One region of the Streptomyces sp. NPDC016309 genome, then DNA from elsewhere that is predicted to be linked to it. Evidence: riboswitches for the same ligand, from Rfam matches in the RefSeq annotation. Region 1 holds a riboswitch; the other holds the start of a gene.
What was found. A riboswitch is a leader RNA that binds a small molecule or an ion and turns the genes downstream of it on or off. The one in region 1 is predicted to bind glycine.

Region 1 (9,873 bases):
GTGACCTCGCCCAGCAGGTGCTCGACCTGTCCGGCGGCCGCTCCGGCCGCCGCGGTGCCTGACGCGCTCACCCTGGGTCCCGCCCCTCTTCCGTCCACCCGACCAGACCAGCTTATGCGTGCCCGCGCCGGTAGAAGGGCCGCACCTTCTCCAGCATCCAGTCGCCGACCGGGTCCTGGGCGACGTCGAGCAGGACCATGTTGACCGGCCAGGGCACCGCCGTGGGGCCGACGCGGCCCAGTGCCCGGCCCAGGGCGTCCATCGGTACGGTGCGGTCGGCACCCTCCCAGGAGGAGAGCTGTACGCCGATGAACAGGGTCGGGCTGTCGCCCTCGATGCTGGCGAGGCAGCGGCGGGCGGTCAGGACGGTGGCGGTGGCGTCGAACTCGGCGGCCGCGGCGGACAGGAAGTCCACCGGGTCCTCCTGCCAGTCCGGCTCGAACAGCCGCACCCGGGCGCCGCTCGCGGGGCCGTCCAGCGGGGTGCGGCCGGTCCGGCAGAGCTCGGCGACGGCGGGCGGGGGCAGCGGGGCGCCGACGGCACCGCCCGGATTCACGGCGATGCCGAGCTGCGGGGGCAGGCCGCGCGCGAACTCGACGGCCGGGGCGACGGCGTACGGCATGTGGGCGCCGACGCAGTGGGTGAACTGTGCCAGGGAGCTGAAGACCGGGACGTAGGGGAGGCCGTCGATCTCCAGGGTGGGCAGGTCGAGGCTGGGGCTGTCGGGGGCGCCGCCGTTGGGCAGGGGCACCCATATGTCGCTGCGGCCCAGCACCTCGACGAGGCGGCCGCCGGCCGCGGGGTTGCCGAGCGAGGCGGCGAGCACCTCTTCGAGCTCGTTGCCCGGCCATGCAGTGTCCACTGGTGTTCCTGGTCCTTCCCGCGCGTGCCTGTCGCTGCCCGCAGCACCCTAACGCGGGGCCCGCCGGAGCGCGTCGGCCGCTGGGGGTGCCGGAGCGCGCGGGGTCAGGAGAAGGTGACGCGGGTGAGCGCGGACGCCGCCGGCCGGTCGAGCAGGACGGCCGAGGCGCAGCCGCGCGGCACGACGCCCCGCTCGGCGTCCCGGACCAGCCGGCCCACCGCCGCGCGGTGCCGCCGGAAGGCGTACCCGGACACCCCGCGGCCGCGCTCCCGCTGGCCCTGGCGGGCGGTGCCGGGCGGGACGTCCAGCAGGAGCAGGTGCAGGGCCCGGCCGCGCCGGGCCGCCTCGCGGGCCAGCCAGCGGCGCACCCAGGCCTGCGTGCCGCAGTCGTGGACGACGGCGGCGGCGCCGGAGCGCAGCACCCGCCACAGCCCCGCGTAGTGGGCGAACCGGACGAGGGGGCGGTAGACCGCGTACGGCAGGAAGCCGGGCACCCGGCGCTCCCAGCGCTCGCGGGTGTCCTGCGAGTCGATGCCGCAGCCCGGGGCCGTCCGGGCGATCAGCGTGGACTTCCCGCTGCCCGGCAGGCCGGAGACGACCACCAGGTCGCCGGGGGCGAAGGCCAGGGTCCGGGGGAGCCGGCCGTCGCGGTCCCGCAGGTCGCGCACCACCGGCGGGGCGGCGGCCGCCGCACGGCCCCGCGCGGGCAGGCCCGGCTGAGCGGGTACGCCCGTCGTCGCGTACCCACCGGTCCGCTGCAACGTCATCGCTTCTCCCCCTGCTGGGTCGGCTGACCCGACCCTTGCCCAAGAAGTGTAAAGAAGGGGTAATAAGGCACAAGCGATTTGCCGTCGCCGGACCGCGTGCAATGATGTGCGCGCCGACGCACACCGTTGCGCCACAACCGCATACCGGCCGCTTGAATCCGCGCGGGAGAGTTCCGGGTCCCGCCCGGGCGCCGAAGGAGCAAGTTCCTCCCTTGAATCTCTCAGGCCCCGTACCGCGTGGATGAGGCAGATCTGAAAAGCGGGCCGCCGCGGCGGCTCCACCCAAGGTGCAAGCCGAGGGCCGTCCCCGTACGGTCACGGTGAACCTCTCAGGTTCCGATGACAGATGGGGAGGATCGTCTTCGAGCCATGCCCGTCCTGGGACCTGGGAGCCACATCACATGAGCACTGCCCCCCGCCTGACCGCCCTCGATGCCGTGCATCGTGCGCTGGGCGCGACCATGACCGACTTCGCGGGCTGGGACATGCCGCTGCGGTACGGGAGCGAGCGCGACGAGCACAACGCCGTCCGCACCAAGGCCGGACTCTTCGACCTCTCCCACATGGGTGAGATCACCGTCACCGGGCCGCAGGCCGCGGACCTGCTGGACTTCGCGCTCGTCGGCAACATCGGCAGCGTCGGCACCGGCCGCGCCCGCTACACGATGATCTGCCAGGAGGACGGCGGGATCCTCGACGACCTGATCGTGTACCGGCTCGGCGAGACCGAGTACATGGTGGTCGCCAACGCCTCCAACGCGCAGGTCGTCCTCGACGCGCTCACCGCCCGTGCCGCCGGCTTCGACGCCGTGGTGCGCGACGACCGGGACGCCTACGCGCTGCTGGCCGTCCAGGGTCCGGAGTCCCCCGGCATCCTGAAGTCGCTCACCGACGCCGACCTGGACGGGCTGAAGTACTACGCGGGCCTGCCCGGCACCGTGGCGGGCGTGCCCGCGCTGATCGCCCGTACCGGCTACACGGGCGAGGACGGCTTCGAGCTGTTCGTGGAGCCGCGGTACGCGGAGGAGCTGTGGCAGGCGCTGACGGCGGCGGGGGCCGGGGTCGGCCTGATCCCGTGCGGGCTGTCCTGCCGCGACACGCTGCGCCTGGAGGCGGGCATGCCGCTGTACGGGCACGAGCTGACGACCTCCCTGACCCCGTTCGACGCGGGCCTGGGCCGGGTGGTCAAGTTCGAGAAGGAGGGCGACTTCGTGGGCCGCGAGGCCCTGACGGCCGCCGCCGAGCGGGCGCAGATCGCCCCGCCGCGCACACTGGTCGGCCTGGTCGCCCAGGGCCGCCGGGTGCCGCGCGCCGGGATGTCCGTGGTGGCGGACGGCACGGTGATCGGCGAGGTCACCTCGGGTGCCCCGTCGCCGACGCTGGGCAAGCCGATCGCCATGGCCTACGTGGACGCGGCGCACGCCGCGCCGGGCACCGAGGGCGTCGGTGTCGACATCCGCGGTACCCATGAGCCGTACGAGGTCGTGGCGCTGCCGTTCTACAAGCGCCAGAAGTGACCACCCGCACCACCACCCCGTTCACCAGCACTCCCCCGCGTACAGGAGAATCCCAGTCATGAGCAACCCCCAGCAGCTGCGCTACAGCAAGGAGCACGAGTGGCTGTCGGCCGCCGAGGACGGCGTGTCGGCGGTCGGCATCACGGAGCACGCGGCGAACGCCCTCGGCGACGTCGTGTACGTCCAGCTCCCGGCGGTCGGTGACACGGTGACCGCGGGCGAGACCTGTGGTGAGCTGGAGTCGACCAAGTCCGTCAGCGACCTGTACTCCCCGGTGACCGGCGAGGTCGTCGAGGCCAACCAGGACGTCGTCGACGACCCGTCGCTGGTGAACACCGCCCCGTTCGAGGGCGGCTGGCTGTTCAAGGTACGCGTCGCGGAGGAGCCGAAGGACCTGCTCACCGCCGACGAGTACACCGAGTTCTCCGGCAGCTAAGGACCTTCCCCGATGTCGCTTCTGAACACCCCTCTCCACGAGCTGGACCCGGACGTCGCCGCCGCCGTCGACGCCGAGCTCCACCGGCAGCAGTCCACCCTCGAGATGATCGCCTCGGAGAACTTCGCTCCGGTCGCGGTCATGGAGGCCCAGGGCTCCGTCCTGACCAACAAGTACGCCGAGGGCTACCCCGGCCGCCGCTACTACGGCGGCTGCGAGCACGTCGACGTGGTCGAGCAGATCGCCATCGACCGCATCAAGGCCCTCTTCGGCGCCGAGCACGCCAACGTCCAGCCGCACTCGGGCGCCCAGGCGAACGCCGCTGCGATGTTCGCCCTGCTCAAGCCGGGTGACACGATCATGGGCCTGAACCTCGCCCACGGCGGTCACCTGACCCACGGCATGAAGATCAACTTCTCCGGGAAGCTCTACAACGTGGTCGCGTACCACGTCGACGACGCTACCGGCCAGGTCGACATGGCCGAGGTCGAGAAGCTCGCCAAGGAGCACAAGCCGAAGCTGATCGTCGCCGGCTGGTCCGCCTACCCGCGCCAGCTCGACTTCGCCGCCTTCCGCCGGGTGGCGGACGAGGTCGGCGCGTACCTGATGGTCGACATGGCCCACTTCGCGGGTCTGGTCGCCGCCGGTCTGCACCCCAACCCGGTGCCGCACGCCCATGTGGTCACCACCACGACCCACAAGACGCTGGGCGGCCCGCGCGGTGGCGTGATCCTGTCCACGGCCGAGCTCGCCAAGAAGATCAACTCCGCGGTCTTCCCCGGTCAGCAGGGCGGTCCGCTGGAGCACGTGATCGCCGCCAAGGCGGTCTCGTTCAAGGTCGCGGCGAGCGAGGACTTCAAGGAGCGCCAGCAGCGCACCCTGGACGGCGCCCGCATCCTGGCCGAGCGCCTGATCAGGGACGACGTCAAGGAGCACGGCGTCTCCGTGCTGTCCGGCGGCACCGACGTCCACCTGGTGCTGGTCGACCTGCGCAACAGCGAGCTGGACGGCCAGCAGGCCGAGGACCGGCTCCACGAGGTCGGCATCACGGTCAACCGCAACGCGATCCCGAACGACCCGCGGCCCCCGATGGTCACCTCGGGCCTGCGGATCGGCACCCCGGCGCTGGCCACCCGCGGCTTCCAGGCCGAGGACTTCACCGAGGTCGCCGACATCATCGCCGAGGCGCTGAAGCCGGCCTACGACGCGGACGCGCTCAAGGCCCGGGTCTCGGCCCTCGCCGCGAAGCACCCGCTTTACCCTGGTCTGTAGCCCGTACGGCGTTACGTACGTAACAGACTGATCTGCGGGGCACCGCGCACACTGGACAGTGAGTGCGGTGCCCCGTCTCTTGCCCCGCTCTTCGCCCCACCCCCGTTGTCCCTGCACCACCCCGGCAGACAGCGACGTCTTCCCACCAAGGAGTACCCCCGTGGCCATCTCGGTCTTCGACCTGTTCTCGATCGGCATCGGCCCGTCCAGCTCCCACACGGTGGGCCCCATGCGGGCCGCCCGGATGTTCGCCCGCCGCCTGAAGAACGAGGGCCTGCTGGCCCCCACCGCCTCGATACGCGCCGAGCTGTACGGCTCGCTGGGCGCGACCGGCCACGGCCACGGCACCCCCAAGGCCGTCCTGCTCGGCCTGGAGGGCGACTCGCCCCGCACGGTCGACGTGGAGAGCGCCGACGACAAGGTCGAGCGGATCAAGGCCGACAAGCGCATCAACCTGCTGGGCGCCCACGAGATCGGCTTCGACTTCGACGAGGACCTGGTGCTGCACCGCCGCAAGGCGCTGCCGTACCACGCCAACGGCATGACCCTGTGGGCGTACGACGCCGACGGCGCCACGCTGCTGGAGAAGACGTACTACTCGGTCGGTGGCGGGTTCGTCGTGGACGAGGACGCGGTGGCGGGCGAGAACCCGATCGTCCCCGACGACACCGCGCTGAAGTACCCCTTCCGCACCGGTGACGAGCTGCTGCGCCTGACCAAGGAGACCGGCCTGTCGATCTCCGCGCTGATGCTGGAGAACGAGAAGGCCTGGCGCACGGAGGCCGAGATCCGCGAGGGCCTCCTGGAGATCTGGCGCGTGATGCGGGCGTGCGTGGACCGCGGCATGTCCCGCGAGGGCATCCTGCCGGGCGGCCTGAAGGTCCGCCGCCGCGCCGCGAACACCGCCCGCAAGCTGCGCTCCGAGGGCGACCCGCAGGCCCTCGCCATGGAGTGGATCACCCTCTACGCGATGGCGGTGAACGAGGAGAACGCCGCGGGCGGCCGGGTCGTCACCGCACCGACCAACGGGGCCGCCGGCATCATCCCCGCGGTCCTGCACTACTACATGAACTTCGTGCCCGGCGCCGACGAGGAGGGCGTGGTCCGCTTCCTGCTCGCCGCGGGCGCGATCGGCATGCTCTTCAAGGAGAACGCCTCCATCTCGGGCGCCGAGGTCGGCTGCCAGGGCGAGGTCGGATCGGCCTGCTCCATGGCGGCGGGCGCCCTCGCCGAGGTGCTGGGCGGCAGCCCGGAGCAGGTGGAGAACGCCGCCGAGATCGGCATGGAGCACAACCTCGGCCTGACCTGCGACCCGGTGGGCGGACTGGTCCAGATCCCGTGCATCGAGCGCAACGGCATGGCGGCGGTCAAGGCCGTCACGGCCGCCCGCATGGCGATGCGCGGCGACGGCAGCCACAAGGTCTCCCTGGACAAGGTCATCAAGACCATGAAGGAGACGGGCGCCGACATGAGCGTGAAGTACAAGGAGACCGCGCGCGGCGGCCTCGCGGTGAACATCATCGAATGCTGAGGCGCGTGCTCACCCAGTGAGGGTCGGGCACCACCGTCAGGAGCGCCGACACCACGACGACCCCCGCCAGCACCGCCAGCTCGGTGCGGGCGGGGGTCGTCGCGTCCCCGCCCCGGCGCAGGCGGCCCCGGGCGGTCAGCGCCAGCGCGCTGGCCACGGCGACCAGCGCCAGCTTGGCCAGCAGCAGCCTGCCGTACGCCGAGGTGACCACCACGTCGGCGGGCAGGCGGCGCAGCGCCGAGCAGGTGCCGGTGACGGCGAGCGCGGCGTACGGCCAGAGGGCGAGCCGGGCGTAGCGCCGCAGGATCTCCCTCGCCCCGCCGCGCAGCCGCACCACGCGCAGCGCGTACAGCAGCCCGCCCGCCCACAGGGAGGCGGCCGTCAGGTGCACCACCGTGAGGGCGGTGCCGAGCTCCGGGGTGTACGGCTCGGGGTGCGCGCGCAGCGCCTCCGCCCCGACGACCAGGGCGAGCGGGCCGGCCGCCCAGCCGGGCCGCCCCAGCGCGACGCACCCGGCGGCCAGGGCGAAGCCGTTGGCCATGGCCAGCAGCAGCCCGCCGTCCCTGGTGCCGTAGGTGGCGGTGAGGTCCAGGTCGCTGATCCGCGCCAGCAGGACGATCTGCCCGGCGGACGCGGCGGCCCCGCCGAGAGCGGCCCACAGGGCCCACGGGCGGGGCACGCGGCCGGGCCCGGCGAGCCGGGCGCCGGCGAGTTCGCCGAGGTGCAGGGCGAGGGCGGCGAACACGGCGGCGCGCAGCACCGTGGTGGTGCCGGGCGCGGGGATGTGCAGCTCCCCCGTTCCCCGGGCGGCGATCCCGGTGCCGCACAGGGCGAGGGCGAGCAGGGCCGCCAGGGTGGTGAGGAGCGGGGTACGCGTACGGCGCCGCCCGGTACGCCGGGCGGCGCCGTTTCCGGTGTCTACGGTCACGCCTTGCTGAGGTGCGCCCAGAACTCGTCGAAGGTGAGCATGCCGTCACCGTTGCCGTCCTGCGCGTTGATCACGGCCTGGGCCACGGTCTCCGTGACGTTGAAGTCGCCGAGCTGCGCCATGACGCTCTTGTACTCGGCGGCCGAGATGAGCCCGTCGCCGTTCACGTCGTACCGCTCGAACGCCTTGCGCGCCTCTTCGATGTCCGCCACTGGTCCACCCCTTCTTGGTGCATAACTGACGCCGGTCAGGTTATCGGCAGGGGCGGGGGGCCGGGTCCGGGGGCCTTGGTCCACCGTGGCGGGGCTCAGCGGCGCCAGGGCTCGTAGTACGGGTTGTCCTCGCACTCCGTCATGATCTCGATCTTCTTCACCAGGTCGACCGGGCAGACGCCGACGATGTGCTTGCGGGCGATGCCGCCGGGGAAGGCCACCTCCTCCTGGTCGGCGTACTTGTGGGTGTCGCCGATGGTGCCGTTGACGTCCACGCCCTTGGGGGCGTCCAGGTAGTAGTTGAAGCCGCTCTTCCACTTCTTGTAGAGGTCGTGGTCGTACGTCGTGGAGACGTACGGCGAGGGCTGGTTGACCAGCACGTACTTCTCGATGTCGTACTGGCCGTCCAGGGGTGCCTTCGGACGGAAGCCCTCCTCGAAGATCACCGCCGGGGGGCGGTTGTCGGCGCGGTAGAGCTGCTTGCAGTCCTTGCGCCAGGCGGGGGCGGGCGTGATCCGGTCGGGGTCGACGCGGCGGTCCGCCGCCGGGTAGAGCCGGTCCTCGACGACGGGACAGCTCGACGGGGCCTTCGCGGCGGCCGCCGCGGCGAGGGCGGGAGCCGCCGCGGCGGGGGCCCCGGCGGCCGGGGCGGCCTCGGTGGACGCGGCGGGTACGAGGAGGGCGGCGACGGACACGGCGAGCGCGGCGGCACGGTGCCGCGGACGAGAGGTGATCATGGCGCTCACGATGGCCGCCGTGCCGCCCCGGACCGGGGATCTTCACCCGGTCGGCGGCGTGTCAGCGGAAGACTCCGGTGTGGCCGAGCGAGTAGCGGCCGGGCTGGGGGTAGACGGCGAGGCCGTGCGGGCCGCCGCCGACCGGGATGCGGGCGAGCTGCCGGCCGGTGGTGGTGTCGATGGCGTACACCTCGGAGTCGTAACGGCCGGACAGCCACAGCACCTTGCCGTCGGCCGACACCCCGCCCATGTCGGGGGAGCCGCCGTCGGGGAGCCGCCACTTCTTGGTCAGCCGCTTGCGCGTGAAGTCGAAGACGGAGATGGAGCCCTCGCCCCGGTTGGGGATGTACATCTCCTTGGAGTCGCGCGAGACGTAGAGGCCGTGGGCGCCCTTGCCGGTGGGCAGGAGCCTGGGCGTGCCGAAGGAGTCGCCGTCCAGGATCCACACCCCGTGCGCCATCATGTCGGCGACGTAGAAGGTCCTGCCGTCCGGCGAGGCCTTCACGTCCTGCGGCATGGCGCCCCGGAAGGGCAGTTTCCGCTGGGCGACGACCTTCATCCGCTCGGTGTCGACCTTGAGCAGTTCGCCGGAGAACTCGCAGCTCACGATGAAGTAGCGGCCGTCGGCGGAGAAGTCGGCGTGGTTGACGCCGTAGGAGGTGACAGGTTCGGTGTGGCGGCGTTCCATGGTGTGCGGGTCGCGGAAGACCAGTTCGCGGTCGAGCGAGGCCATCACGATCGCGTACCTGCCGTTGGGCGTGAAGTACAGGTTGTACGGGTCGTGCACGTCCACGTCCTTGCCCCGGGTGCCGGTGGCGGGGTCGATGGGGGTGAGGGTGTGGCCGCGGTTGTTGTTGACCCAGAGCGTCTTGAGGTCCCAGGACGGCACGACGTGCTGGGGCTGGGCGCCGACCCGGAGGGTGTCGACGACCCGGTAGGTCCTGGGGTCGATGACGGAGACGGTGCCGGACAGGGTGTTGGGGACGTACACCCGGGACGGGAAGCCCTTGACCACCGGGGACAGCATGCCGGGGCGGTCGGCGGCGTAGATGTCCGTGGGGTCCAGGAGGGGCGGCATGCCCGGCAGGCCGGCCGGGGCCGTCTTCCTCGGTACGGGGGCGGCGGCGGCCCGGCTGCCGCGCGCCTCGGGCCGGCCTTCCGCGCCGCCACCGCACCCGGGGAGTGCCACGGCGGCGGCGAGCAGCGCGGTGGCCGCGAGGAGGCCCTTCGATCGCCTGGTCAGGCGCAGCGTCGTCACGCGCCCCATTAGGGCGCCGGGGGTGCCGGTCCGCTCCCCTGCCGCCGTTCCGGGCCTCCGTGACGCACATCGGCAGGTCGATGATTCACCCACCGGACCCCATATTTATTCATGCTTTATGAGGCTCGTGGCCCATCTCACCTGCGATTCATTTCCCCGCTGGACCGATTTGCTGATTTTGTCCGCGTTTGGTCTTTTGGTGGCAAGGCCCCCTGTCTGCCATAGTCGGAGACACACGACCCCCATTGACCCGGGCCAGGTCGTTCCCGCGACCGTGGACACACCCCCTTCGCCCACGTCGCTCCACAGGAAGCCCCCGCGGCGCCGCATCCGGCGCGAGGGGGCTTCCGTGC
Region 2 (9,873 bases), on a different contig from region 1:
AGCGGCTGCGCAGGGACATCCGCGCGGTGACCGGACTGACCGGCTCCGTCGGGCTGGCCGGCTCCAAGATGATCGCGAAGATCGCCTCGGAGGAGGCCAAGCCGGACGGGCTGGTGCTGATCGAGCCCGGGACGGAGCGCGAACTGCTGGACCCCAAGTCGGTGCGGATCCTGCCGGGGGTGGGGCCCGCCACCGGGGAGCACCTGCGGCGGGCGGGGATGACGACGGTGGCGGACCTGGCGGCGGCGGGCGAGGACGAGCTGGTACGGCTGCTGGGGAAGGCGCACGGGGAGTCGCTGTACCGGATGGCCATGGGATACGACGACCGGCCGGTGGTGGCGGAGCGGGACGCCAAGTCCGTGTCCGTGGAGGACACCTTCGACGTGGACCTGCACGACCGGGTGCGGGTGCGGACGGAGGTGGAGCGGCTGGCCGAGCGGTGCGTGCGGCGGCTGCGCGGCGCGGGCCGGTCGGGGCGGACGGTGGTGCTCAAGGTGCGGAGGTACGACTTCTCCACGCTGACCCGGTCGGAGACATTGCGCGGCCCGACGGACGACCCCGTGGTGGTGCGCGAGGCCGCGGCGCGGCTGCTGGACGCGGTGGACACCACGGGCGGGGTGCGGCTGCTGGGCGTCGGGGTCACGGGGCTGGCGGACTACACGCAGGAGGACCTGTTCGCCCAGGCCGCGGCGGAGCGGGCGGCCGCGGAGGGGCAGCCGGGGCCGTCGGAGGGCGGGGCCGCGGAGCGCGTGGCGGCGGTGGGCGCGGACGCCACCGGTTCCGGCGCGGCGGGCGCCGGCGGCGGGGGCACGCACGGCGAGGGGCCGCCTGCTCCCGGGGCGGTGGCCGGCGGGACGGCCGCGGGGGCCCCGCTGCCGGGTGCGGGCGCCGCGGCGGGGGAGCCGGGTGCGGCGGAGCCGGAGGCGCGGCGGTGGTCGGCGGGCCAGGACGTGCGGCACGCCGCGTACGGCGCGGGCTGGGTGCAGGGCAGCGGGCTGGGCCGGGTGACCGTGCGGTTCGAGGAACCCGGGTCGGCGCCCGGGCGGGTGCGCACGTTCCGGTCCGACGACCCGGACCTGGAGCCGTCGGACCCGCTGCCGCTCGTGGCGGGTCAGTCCTCCTGGCCGGCGACCTTGCCGAAGTCGCGGTCCGTGGACGGCGGCGGCGGGAGCGCGAGCCCGTAGTGGTGGTAGAGCTGGAGCTCCTGCTCCGGCGACAGGTGCCGGCCCACGCCGAAGTCCGGAGCGTCCTTGATCAGGCCGCGGTCGAAGGGGACGTGCAGACCGTCCTCGGCCAGCTCGCTGGGGTCCAGGGGCACGAAGGCGTCCCGGCTGAACAGGCCCGTGCGGACGGCGGCCCACTCCGGTGCGCCCGTCGCGTCGTCCAGGTAGACCTCGTCGACGGTGCCGATCTTGTGGCCGTTGCGATCGAAGGCCTTGCGGCCGATCAGGCTGCGCGGATCGATATCGGTCTGCACGGTCCCTCCAACGGGTCGCAACCGGCTCTGTCAACACTACGAAAGTGCACTTCGGTGACGTCGGCCACTCGAGGGATCGGGCCGGGACCGCGCTGGTAGGCTGGCAGACGGCCGCTGACCCCGTGCGGGAGAGTCCTCCGGAGAAACCTTTCGGAGGCGCCGAAGGAGCAAATCCTCCCCGGAATCTCTCAGGCACCCGGTACCGCACGGACGAGGTCACTCTGGAAAGCAGGGCGGGCGTCGGACGGCATCCGCTCTCACCGACGGTGAAAGCCGGCCCGCCCCGCCATGGGGAGGTCCGGTGAAGCTCTCAGGTTGAGATGACAGAGGGGGAGGCCGTCCGGGCACCCGCGCCGTGGTGCCCCTCGCAGGTCGTATCGACCAGGAGGCCTCCGCCAATGACCGCCAACCGCATTCCGCTCTCCGCACTCGAACAGGGCATCCCGTTCGAGCAGCGGCACATCGGGCCCGACGAAGAGGCCCAAGCCAAGATGCTCGCGCAGGTCGGCTACGGTTCGCTCGACGAGCTCACGGCTGCCGCGGTGCCGGATGTGATCAAGAGCGCCGAGGCGCTGGGGCTGCCCGCCGCGCGCACCGAGGCCGAGGTCCTGGCCGAGCTGCGCTCGCTCGCCGACCGCAACCAGGTCCTGGCGCCCATGATCGGCCTCGGCTACCACGGCACCTTCACCCCGCCGGTCGTCCTCCGCAACGTCATGGAGAACCCGGCCTGGTACACCGCGTACACCCCGTACCAGCCGGAGATCTCGCAGGGCCGCCTGGAGGCGCTGCTCAACTTCCAGACCGTGGTCGCCGACCTGACGGGGCTGCCCACCTCCGGCGCCTCGCTGCTCGACGAGGGCACCGCCGCCGCCGAGGCCATGTCGCTGGCCCGCCGCGTCGGCAAGGTCAAGAACGGCGTCTTCCTGGTCGACGCCGACGCCCTGCCGCAGACCATCGCCGTCATCGAGACCCGCGCCGAGCCGACCGGCGTCGAGGTCGTCGTCGCCGACGTGAGCGAGGGCATCCCGGCCGAGGTCGCCGAGCGCGGTGTCTTCGGCGTCCTGCTCCAGTACCCGGGCGCCTCCGGTGCCGTACGGGACATCAAGCCCATCATCGACCGGGCGCACGAGCTGGGCGCGATCGTCACGGTCGCCGCCGACCTGCTGGCGCTGACCCTCCTCACCTCGCCCGGTGAGCTCGGCGCCGACATCGCCGTGGGCACCACCCAGCGCTTCGGTGTGCCGATGGGCTTCGGCGGCCCGCACGCCGGCTACATGGCCGTGCGCGAGACCTTCGCCCGCAGCCTGCCCGGCCGGCTCGTCGGCGTCTCCGTCGACGCGGACGGCAACAAGGCGTACCGCCTGGCCCTCCAGACCCGTGAGCAGCACATCCGCCGCGAGAAGGCCACCAGCAACATCTGCACCGCCCAGGTGCTGCTCGCCGTCATGGCCGGCATGTACGCGGTCTACCACGGCCCCGACGGGCTGAAGCAGATCGCCCAGCGCGTCAACCGGTACGCGGCGCTCCTCGCCGAGGGCATGCGTGCGGGCGGTGTCGAGGTCGTCCACGGCACGTTCTTCGACACGGTCACCGCCCGGGTTCCGGGCCGGGCCGCCGACGTCGTCGCCGCCGCCCGCGAGAACGGGGTCAACCTCCGTCTCGTCGACGCCGACCACGTCTCCGCCGCCTGTGACGAGACCACCGGCCGCGCCCAGCTCGCCGCCGTGTGGGACGCCTTCGGCGTGTCCGGCGACATCGAGGTGCTGGACTCCGCCACCGCGGACGTGCTGCCGGCGGAGCGCCTGCGCTCCGACGCGTACCTCACCCACCCGGTCTTCCACGCGCACCGGTCCGAGACCGCGATGCTGCGCTACCTGCGCAAGCTCGCCGACCGTGACTACGCGCTGGACCGCGGCATGATCCCGCTCGGCTCCTGCACCATGAAGCTGAACGCGACCACCGAGATGGAGCCGGTGACCTGGACCGAGTTCGGCCAGATGCACCCCTTCGCGCCGGTCGACCAGGCGCAGGGCTACCTGACCCTGATCCAGGAGCTGGAGGAGCGTCTCGCCGAGGTCACCGGCTACGACAAGGTCTCCATCCAGCCCAACGCGGGTTCGCAGGGCGAGCTGGCCGGTCTGCTCGCCGTCCGCGCCTACCACCGCGCCAACGGCGACACCCGGCGCACGGTCTGCCTGATCCCCTCGTCCGCGCACGGCACCAACGCCGCCAGCGCCGTGATGGCCGGGATGAAGGTCGTGGTCGTCAAGACCGCCGACGACGGCGAGATCGACGTCGAGGACCTGCGCGCCAAGATCGAGCAGTACCGCGACGAGCTGTCCGTACTGATGATCACCTACCCGTCCACGCACGGCGTGTTCGAGGAGCACGTCGCGGACATCTGCGCCCAGGTCCACGAGGCCGGCGGCCAGGTGTACGTCGACGGCGCCAACCTCAACGCGCTGGTGGGCCTCGCCAAGCCGGGCCACTTCGGCGGCGACGTCTCGCACCTCAACCTGCACAAGACGTTCTGCATCCCGCACGGCGGTGGCGGCCCCGGTGTCGGTCCGGTCGGCGTCCGGGCGCACCTCGCCCCGTACCTGCCCAACCACCCGCTCCAGCCCGCCGCGGGTCCGGAGACCGGCGTCGGCCCCATCTCGGCGGCGCCGTGGGGTTCGGCCGGCATCCTGCCGATCTCCTGGGCGTACGTCCGCCTCATGGGCGGCGAGGGCCTGAAGCGGGCGACGCAGGTGGCCGTGCTGGCCGCCAACTACATCGCCAAGCGCCTGGAGCCGCACTACCCGGTGCTGTACACCGGCCCGGCCGGGCTGGTGGCGCACGAGTGCATCGTGGACCTGCGGCCGATCTCCAAGGCGACCGGCGTCAGCGTCGACGACATCGCCAAGCGGCTGATCGACTACGGCTTCCACGCGCCGACCATGTCGTTCCCGGTGGCCGGCACCCTGATGATCGAGCCGACCGAGAGCGAGGACCTCGCCGAGCTCGACCGGTTCTGCGACACGATGATCGCGATCCGCGCGGAGATCGAGAAGGTCGGGTCGGGCGAGTGGCCCGCCGAGGACAACCCGCTGCGCAACGCCCCGCACACCGCGGCGGCGCTGGGCGGCGAGTGGACGCACGCGTACAGCCGTGAGGAGGCCGTCTTCCCGGCCGGTGTCTCCGCCGCGGACAAGTACTGGCCGCCGGTGCGCCGTATCGACGGCGCGTTCGGCGACCGCAACCTGGTCTGCTCCTGCCCGCCGCTGGACGAGTACGACAACTGACCGCCATGACGAAGGGCCGGTACGGGGTTTCCCGTACCGGCCCTTCGTCGTGCGGTGCCTCAGGCGGCGGTCACGACCTTCGCGGCGCTCAGCGGCCGGTGCGGCGCGATGATCTTGCCGTCCGGCAGCAGTTCACCGGTGTCCTCGAAGAGCAGGACGCCGTTGCACAGCAGGCTCCAGCCCTGTTCCGGGTGGTGGGCCACCAGGCGGGCCGCCTCCCTGTCGGCGGAGTCGGCGGTCGGACAGGCTGGCTGGTGCTGGCACATGGGTCGGTTCTTTCGCTGCGGTGTGGTGTGTGTCCTGCGGCTCGATGCGGTGTTCATGGCCGCCCCCCGTTTGTCGGTCGGTCCGTTCCCAGTGTTGCCCCACGGGCGTCAATCCGCAGGGATTTCGCGGCAGCGCTTCCTACTGCTTAATGACGTGTCACCCGCGTGGATGGTTCAGCTCAACCCCACTGTCCCTTCGGGTGGTTCGGCATGGCCCCAGCGGGCTAGTCCGATCGGACCGGGGTGATGTCACGCCGTTGACTCCAGCAACGGAGGCGGCACCAGTCGCAGGGTCAGCACGGGCAGCAGGTCGGCGACCCGGTACGGCAGGTGCGAGGCGATCCCCGGGGGCGCGGGCGCGAGCGGCACCAGCAGGTCCCCGGGGGCGGGGGCGCCGGCCGCGGGGTCGGCCTCCGGATCGGCGTGCAGCCACAGCGTCAGCATGTACAGGTCGGGTACGGACAGCAGGCGCGGCTGGTGCCGGGTCGCCATCGTCTCGGCCTGGCGCAGCGCCCGCTCCGTCGAGACCAGGTAGGGGCCCTCGAAGAAATGGGAGAAGGCCCAGCCGTCGGGCGTCAGGACGGTGTCCGCGGCGGCGACCGCCCGGTCGCCGTTGCGGATCTGGAATCGCCAGCCGGTCAGCCGGGTACGCGGTGCGCCGACGGGCGGGACCGTCTGGTCGCGGACGTCCAGGACGTGGACGGGCAGCGGGAGTTCGGGGCTCAGCGGTCCCTGGACGGACCGGAGAGCGGGGGTGTGGGCCTCGCGGACGGCGGGCGAGCCGAGCGCCGCGAGGACACTGCGCAGGGCAGCCGCGGGGGCCGGGGAGACATGGAGCGGCATGGTGGGTCGCCTCTCAGTCAAGAGACAGGGTGATGCGGGGGAGGGTGCGGACGGCAGTGTCAGCTTCGGGGTCAGAGGGTGCCGGAGGGCCGACGGGCCGTGGCCGGACTCGACTCTCTGCCTCGTCGCGGAGTTTATACGACACGTGTTCACGCGATGTTTCCGCTAGCCGTCGGCGATATTGCCGACAAGGCCGAATCGGGTCTTCAATTCGCGAGGTATCTGTGGATTTCCCGCGGGGCCCGAGGCCACTGCCAGCGGCGTTGTCCGGCACGCGGTAGGCCGAATGGCGCCGCCGTTTCCACCGTCCGCCGGCCGGGTCCCGCGGGCCCGGACCCGGTGCCGGAGGCGGTAACCGCCCGCTGCCTCATGCCTCCGGAATGTGCCGGACAAACATCGTAACCAGCCTACCGTCCACGGCCTGCCGATGTGGGCGTTACAGATCAGTCCGGCTGGGCATTATCGTCCGTGACGCGAGCGGAGGATGCCGCGCGCCGCCCACTCGAGGAGGGACACTTCGATGGGGGAGAAGATCGCGGCAGGCGGCTTCGACCTGTCCGATCGGCAGAGGTACCGCAGGAAACTCCAGGAGTGCCTGACGGGACTGGAGCGACTCCTTGCCGACAAGAGGTTCGACCGGCCACGCAATCTCGTGGGGCTGGAGATCGAGCTGAATCTGGCGGGTGCCGACGGCATGCCGCGGATGATGAATGCCGAGGTGCTGGAGAGGATCGCGAGCCGGGATTTCCAGACGGAACTCGGAATGTTCAACCTTGAGGTGAACATCGCCCCGCACCGGCTCGGCGGCCGCGTCTTCGACCAGCTCGCCGAGGAGTTGCGCACCGGCCTGGCGTACGCGCACCGCAAGGCGCAGGAGGTGGACGCCGGCATCGTGATGATCGGCATCCTGCCCACGCTGGCCCAGGACGACCTGGTGTCGGCGAACCTCTCGGACGTCGACCGCTACCGGCTGCTCAACGACGAGATAGTGACCGCGCGGGGCGAGGACTTCACCCTCGACATCGAGGGCGTGGAGCGGCTGAGCTGCACCGCGAGCTCCATCGTCCCGGAGGCGGCCTGCACCTCGGTGCAACTGCACCTCCAGGTCACCCCGGAGCGCTTCGCCGACGTGTGGAACGCGGCCCAGGCCATCGCCGCAGTCCAGATCGCGGTGGGGGCCAACGCCCCGTTCCTGTTCGGCCGGGAGCTGTGGCGCGAGTCCCGCCCGCCGCTGTTCACCCAGGCCACCGACACCCGCCCGCCCGAGCTCCAGGCCCAGGGCGTACGGCCGCGCACCTGGTTCGGGGAGCGGTGGGTCTCGTCGGCGTACGAGCTGTTCGAGGAGAACGTGCGGTACTTCCCCGCGCTGCTCCCGATCTGCGACGAGGAGGAGCCGCTGCGCGTCCTGGACGAGGGCGGCGTCCCGGCCCTCGCGGAACTCGCGCTGCACAACGGCACGGTCTACCGCTGGAACCGGCCGGTGTACGGGGTCGTGGACGGCGTGCCGCACTTGCGCGTGGAGAACAGGGTGCTGCCGGCCGGCCCGACCGTGGACGACGTGCTCGCCAACGCGGCCTTCTACTACGGCCTGGTGCGCGCGCTCGCCGAGGAGGCCCGGCCGGTGTGGAGGCGTCTCTCCTTCGAGGACGCCGCCGCGAACTTCGACGCGGCCTGCCGGTACGGCATCGAGGCCGAGCTGCGCTGGCCGCGACCGGGGCGGGGCGGCGGGGTCACCACGGTGCCGGCGGTGAAGCTGGTGCGGGACGAGCTGCTGCCGCTGGCCGCCGCGGGCCTGGACGCGTGGGGAGTGGAGCCCACCGACCGCAGGCGCTACCTCGGGATCATCGAGGAGCGCTGCAAGCGCAGGGTGAACGGCGCCTCCTGGCAGGTGGAGACGTTCCACCGGGCGCTGGAGGCCGGGCTCGGGCGGGAGGCGGCGCTGGCCGCCACCACCCGGCAGTACTGCCGGCTGATGCGCCAGGGGCACCCGGTCCACACCTGGCCGGTCGGCTTCCCCGGGGAGCCCTCGGCGCGACTGGAGGGCTGAGGGCAGGGGAGGCCGTCGCGCGGGCCCCGGCCGGGTCGGCGGCGCGACCGTCGGGCAAGCTGTGACGTCCCAGACGGTCGACCCGAGGCAGGTGCGCGTACGTGGCTGGATCTCTTCCCGCGGAGAGCGTGGGGGTACGGACCCTGCGGTCCGAGACGGTGCTCGTCCTGGCCCTCTCCCTCGGGGCGAGCGGGGTGTCCGCGCTGATCAGCTTCATCGGGTCGCTGACGAAACCGGGCGGGCTGAAGGACCAGGCGGCGACGCTCAACGGCTCGTACGCACCGGGGCGGCCCTGGCTGGACCTGGCCTGGCAGCTCTTCGGGATCGCGACCGCGCTGGTGCCCGTCGCGCTGGTGGCGCACCTGCTGACCCGCGAGGGCGCGGGGCTGCGGGCCATCGGTTTCGACCGGAGCCGGCCGTGGCCGGACCTGGGGCGCGGGGCGCTGGTCGCGGCCGGCATCGGCAGCGCGGGACTCGCCTTCTACCTGGCCGCGCGGGCGGCGGGGGCGAACCTCACCGTGGTGCCCGAGGCGCTGCCCGAGGTGTGGTGGAAGTACCCGGTGCTGATCCTGTCGGCGGTCCAGAACTCCGTACTGGAGGAGGTCATCGTCGTCGGCTACCTGCTGCGGAGGCTGGACCAGCTCGGGTGGAGCCCCGGGGCGTCGCTGGCGGCCAGTTCGGTGCTGCGGGGCTCGTACCACCTGTACCAGGGCATCGGCGGGTTCATCGGCAACATGGTGATGGGCGTGGTCTTCGTGCTGCTCTACCGGCGGTGGGGCCGGGTGGGGCCGCTGGTCGTGGCGCACGCGCTGCTCGACATCGTGGCGTTCGTCGGGTACGCGGTCCTGGCGGGCCGGGTGGGGTGGCTGCCCACGGCGTGAGGCGCGGTGGGACGAAGGGGCGTACGGAGGTGTCCGTACGCCCCTTCGTCGTGCCGGGGCCCGCGCGGTGCGGCCTCAGACCAGCAGGTCGCCCTCGATGACCGTCACGGCGTCACCCGTCAGCAGCGTCCGCCCGCCCCGCAGCGCCGTGCGCACCAGCCCGGTCCGGGCCCCGCCCTGGAGGCCGGTCAGCTCGTCACGGCCGAGGCGCGCGGACCAGAAGGGCGCGAGAGCGGTGTGCGCGCTGCCGGTCACCGGGTCCTCGTCGATGCCGAGTGCCGGGAAGAAGCAGCGGGAGACGAAGTCGTACCCGCGACCTGGGTCGTCCGCGGCGGCCGTGGCGATGACGCCCCGGTCCGACAGGGTGGTCAGGGCGGCGAAGTCCGGTGCGAGGGACCGTACGGACCGCTCGTCCGGCAGCTCGACCAGCAGGTCACCGATGTGGGCGGCGGTGTCGTGGACGGACACCACGTCCGCGCCCAGCGCCTTGGCCAGGCCGTCCGGGGCGGGGACGGGCGTCAGTGTCGAGGTGGGGAAGTCCAGCGTGAGGGAACCGTCCGGGGCCGCGGTGGCGGAGAGCGGGCCGCACCGCGCGGCGAAGCGGACGGTGCCGGTCGCACGCCCGGTGCTGTGCAGGACGTGCGCGGTGGCGAGCGTGGCGTGGCCGCACATGTCGACCTCGGCGACCGGCGTGAACCAGCGCAGCGCCCAGTCGGCCTCGCCGCCCGGGGGCAGCGGGTGGGCGAAGGCCGTCTCGGAGAGGTTGACCTCCGCGGCGACCTGCTGGAGCCGGTGGTCGTCCGGGAAGGCGTCCAGGAGCAGGACGCCGGCCGGGTTGCCGGAGAAGGGGCGATCGGTGAAGGCGTCGACGATTCGAATCCGCATGGGCCGACCGTAGGGCCGCCGCGGCCCTCGGGACCAAGGCCAATCCGTGGTGGGCGGCCTCTTCCGGGGGATCCGGCCGTCCGGCCCGTTCGAGGGGTGTTGCCCGACGAACTATTCCGATATATCGTTGACGCATCGCGACAGATCAACGATGGAAGGAGCGTGCGAGATGCGTACGCACGGGAACTGT

Region 2: it holds a riboswitch for glycine, as region 1 does, so the genes downstream of both, gcvP (aminomethyl-transferring glycine dehydrogenase) here and gcvT (glycine cleavage system aminomethyltransferase GcvT) in region 1, are expected to answer to the same signal.

Annotation. Positions count from the first base shown of each region.
Region 1 covers NZ_JBIBSG010000001.1:86,857-96,729, forward strand. The annotation lists gene ACF068_RS00370 (enhanced serine sensitivity protein SseB C-terminal domain-containing protein) at 1-71, opposite strand, end outside; gene ACF068_RS00375 (enhanced serine sensitivity protein SseB) at 113-862, opposite strand; gene ACF068_RS00380 (AAA family ATPase) at 967-1,629, opposite strand; glycine riboswitch at 1,783-1,875, shown strand; gene gcvT (glycine cleavage system aminomethyltransferase GcvT) at 2,031-3,146, shown strand; gene gcvH (glycine cleavage system protein GcvH) at 3,205-3,582, shown strand; gene glyA (serine hydroxymethyltransferase) at 3,595-4,854, shown strand; gene ACF068_RS00400 (L-serine ammonia-lyase) at 5,015-6,385, shown strand; gene ACF068_RS00405 (CopD family protein) at 6,372-7,313, opposite strand; gene ACF068_RS00410 (EF-hand domain-containing protein) at 7,310-7,525, opposite strand; gene ACF068_RS00415 (ADP-ribosyltransferase) at 7,621-8,262, opposite strand; gene ACF068_RS00420 (YncE family protein) at 8,324-9,529, opposite strand.
Region 2 covers NZ_JBIBSG010000003.1:9,479-19,351, forward strand. The annotation lists gene ACF068_RS07895 (DNA polymerase IV) at 1-1,184, shown strand, start outside; gene ACF068_RS07900 (PRC-barrel domain-containing protein) at 1,112-1,477, opposite strand; glycine riboswitch at 1,593-1,692, shown strand; gene gcvP (aminomethyl-transferring glycine dehydrogenase) at 1,876-4,761, shown strand; gene ACF068_RS07910 (DUF5999 family protein) at 4,821-5,027, opposite strand; gene ACF068_RS07915 (hypothetical protein) at 5,277-5,870, opposite strand; gene ACF068_RS07920 (glutamate-cysteine ligase family protein) at 6,391-7,917, shown strand; gene ACF068_RS07925 (CPBP family intramembrane glutamic endopeptidase) at 8,019-8,798, shown strand; gene ACF068_RS07930 (PhzF family phenazine biosynthesis protein) at 8,874-9,683, opposite strand; gene ACF068_RS07935 (PadR family transcriptional regulator) at 9,853-9,873, shown strand, end outside.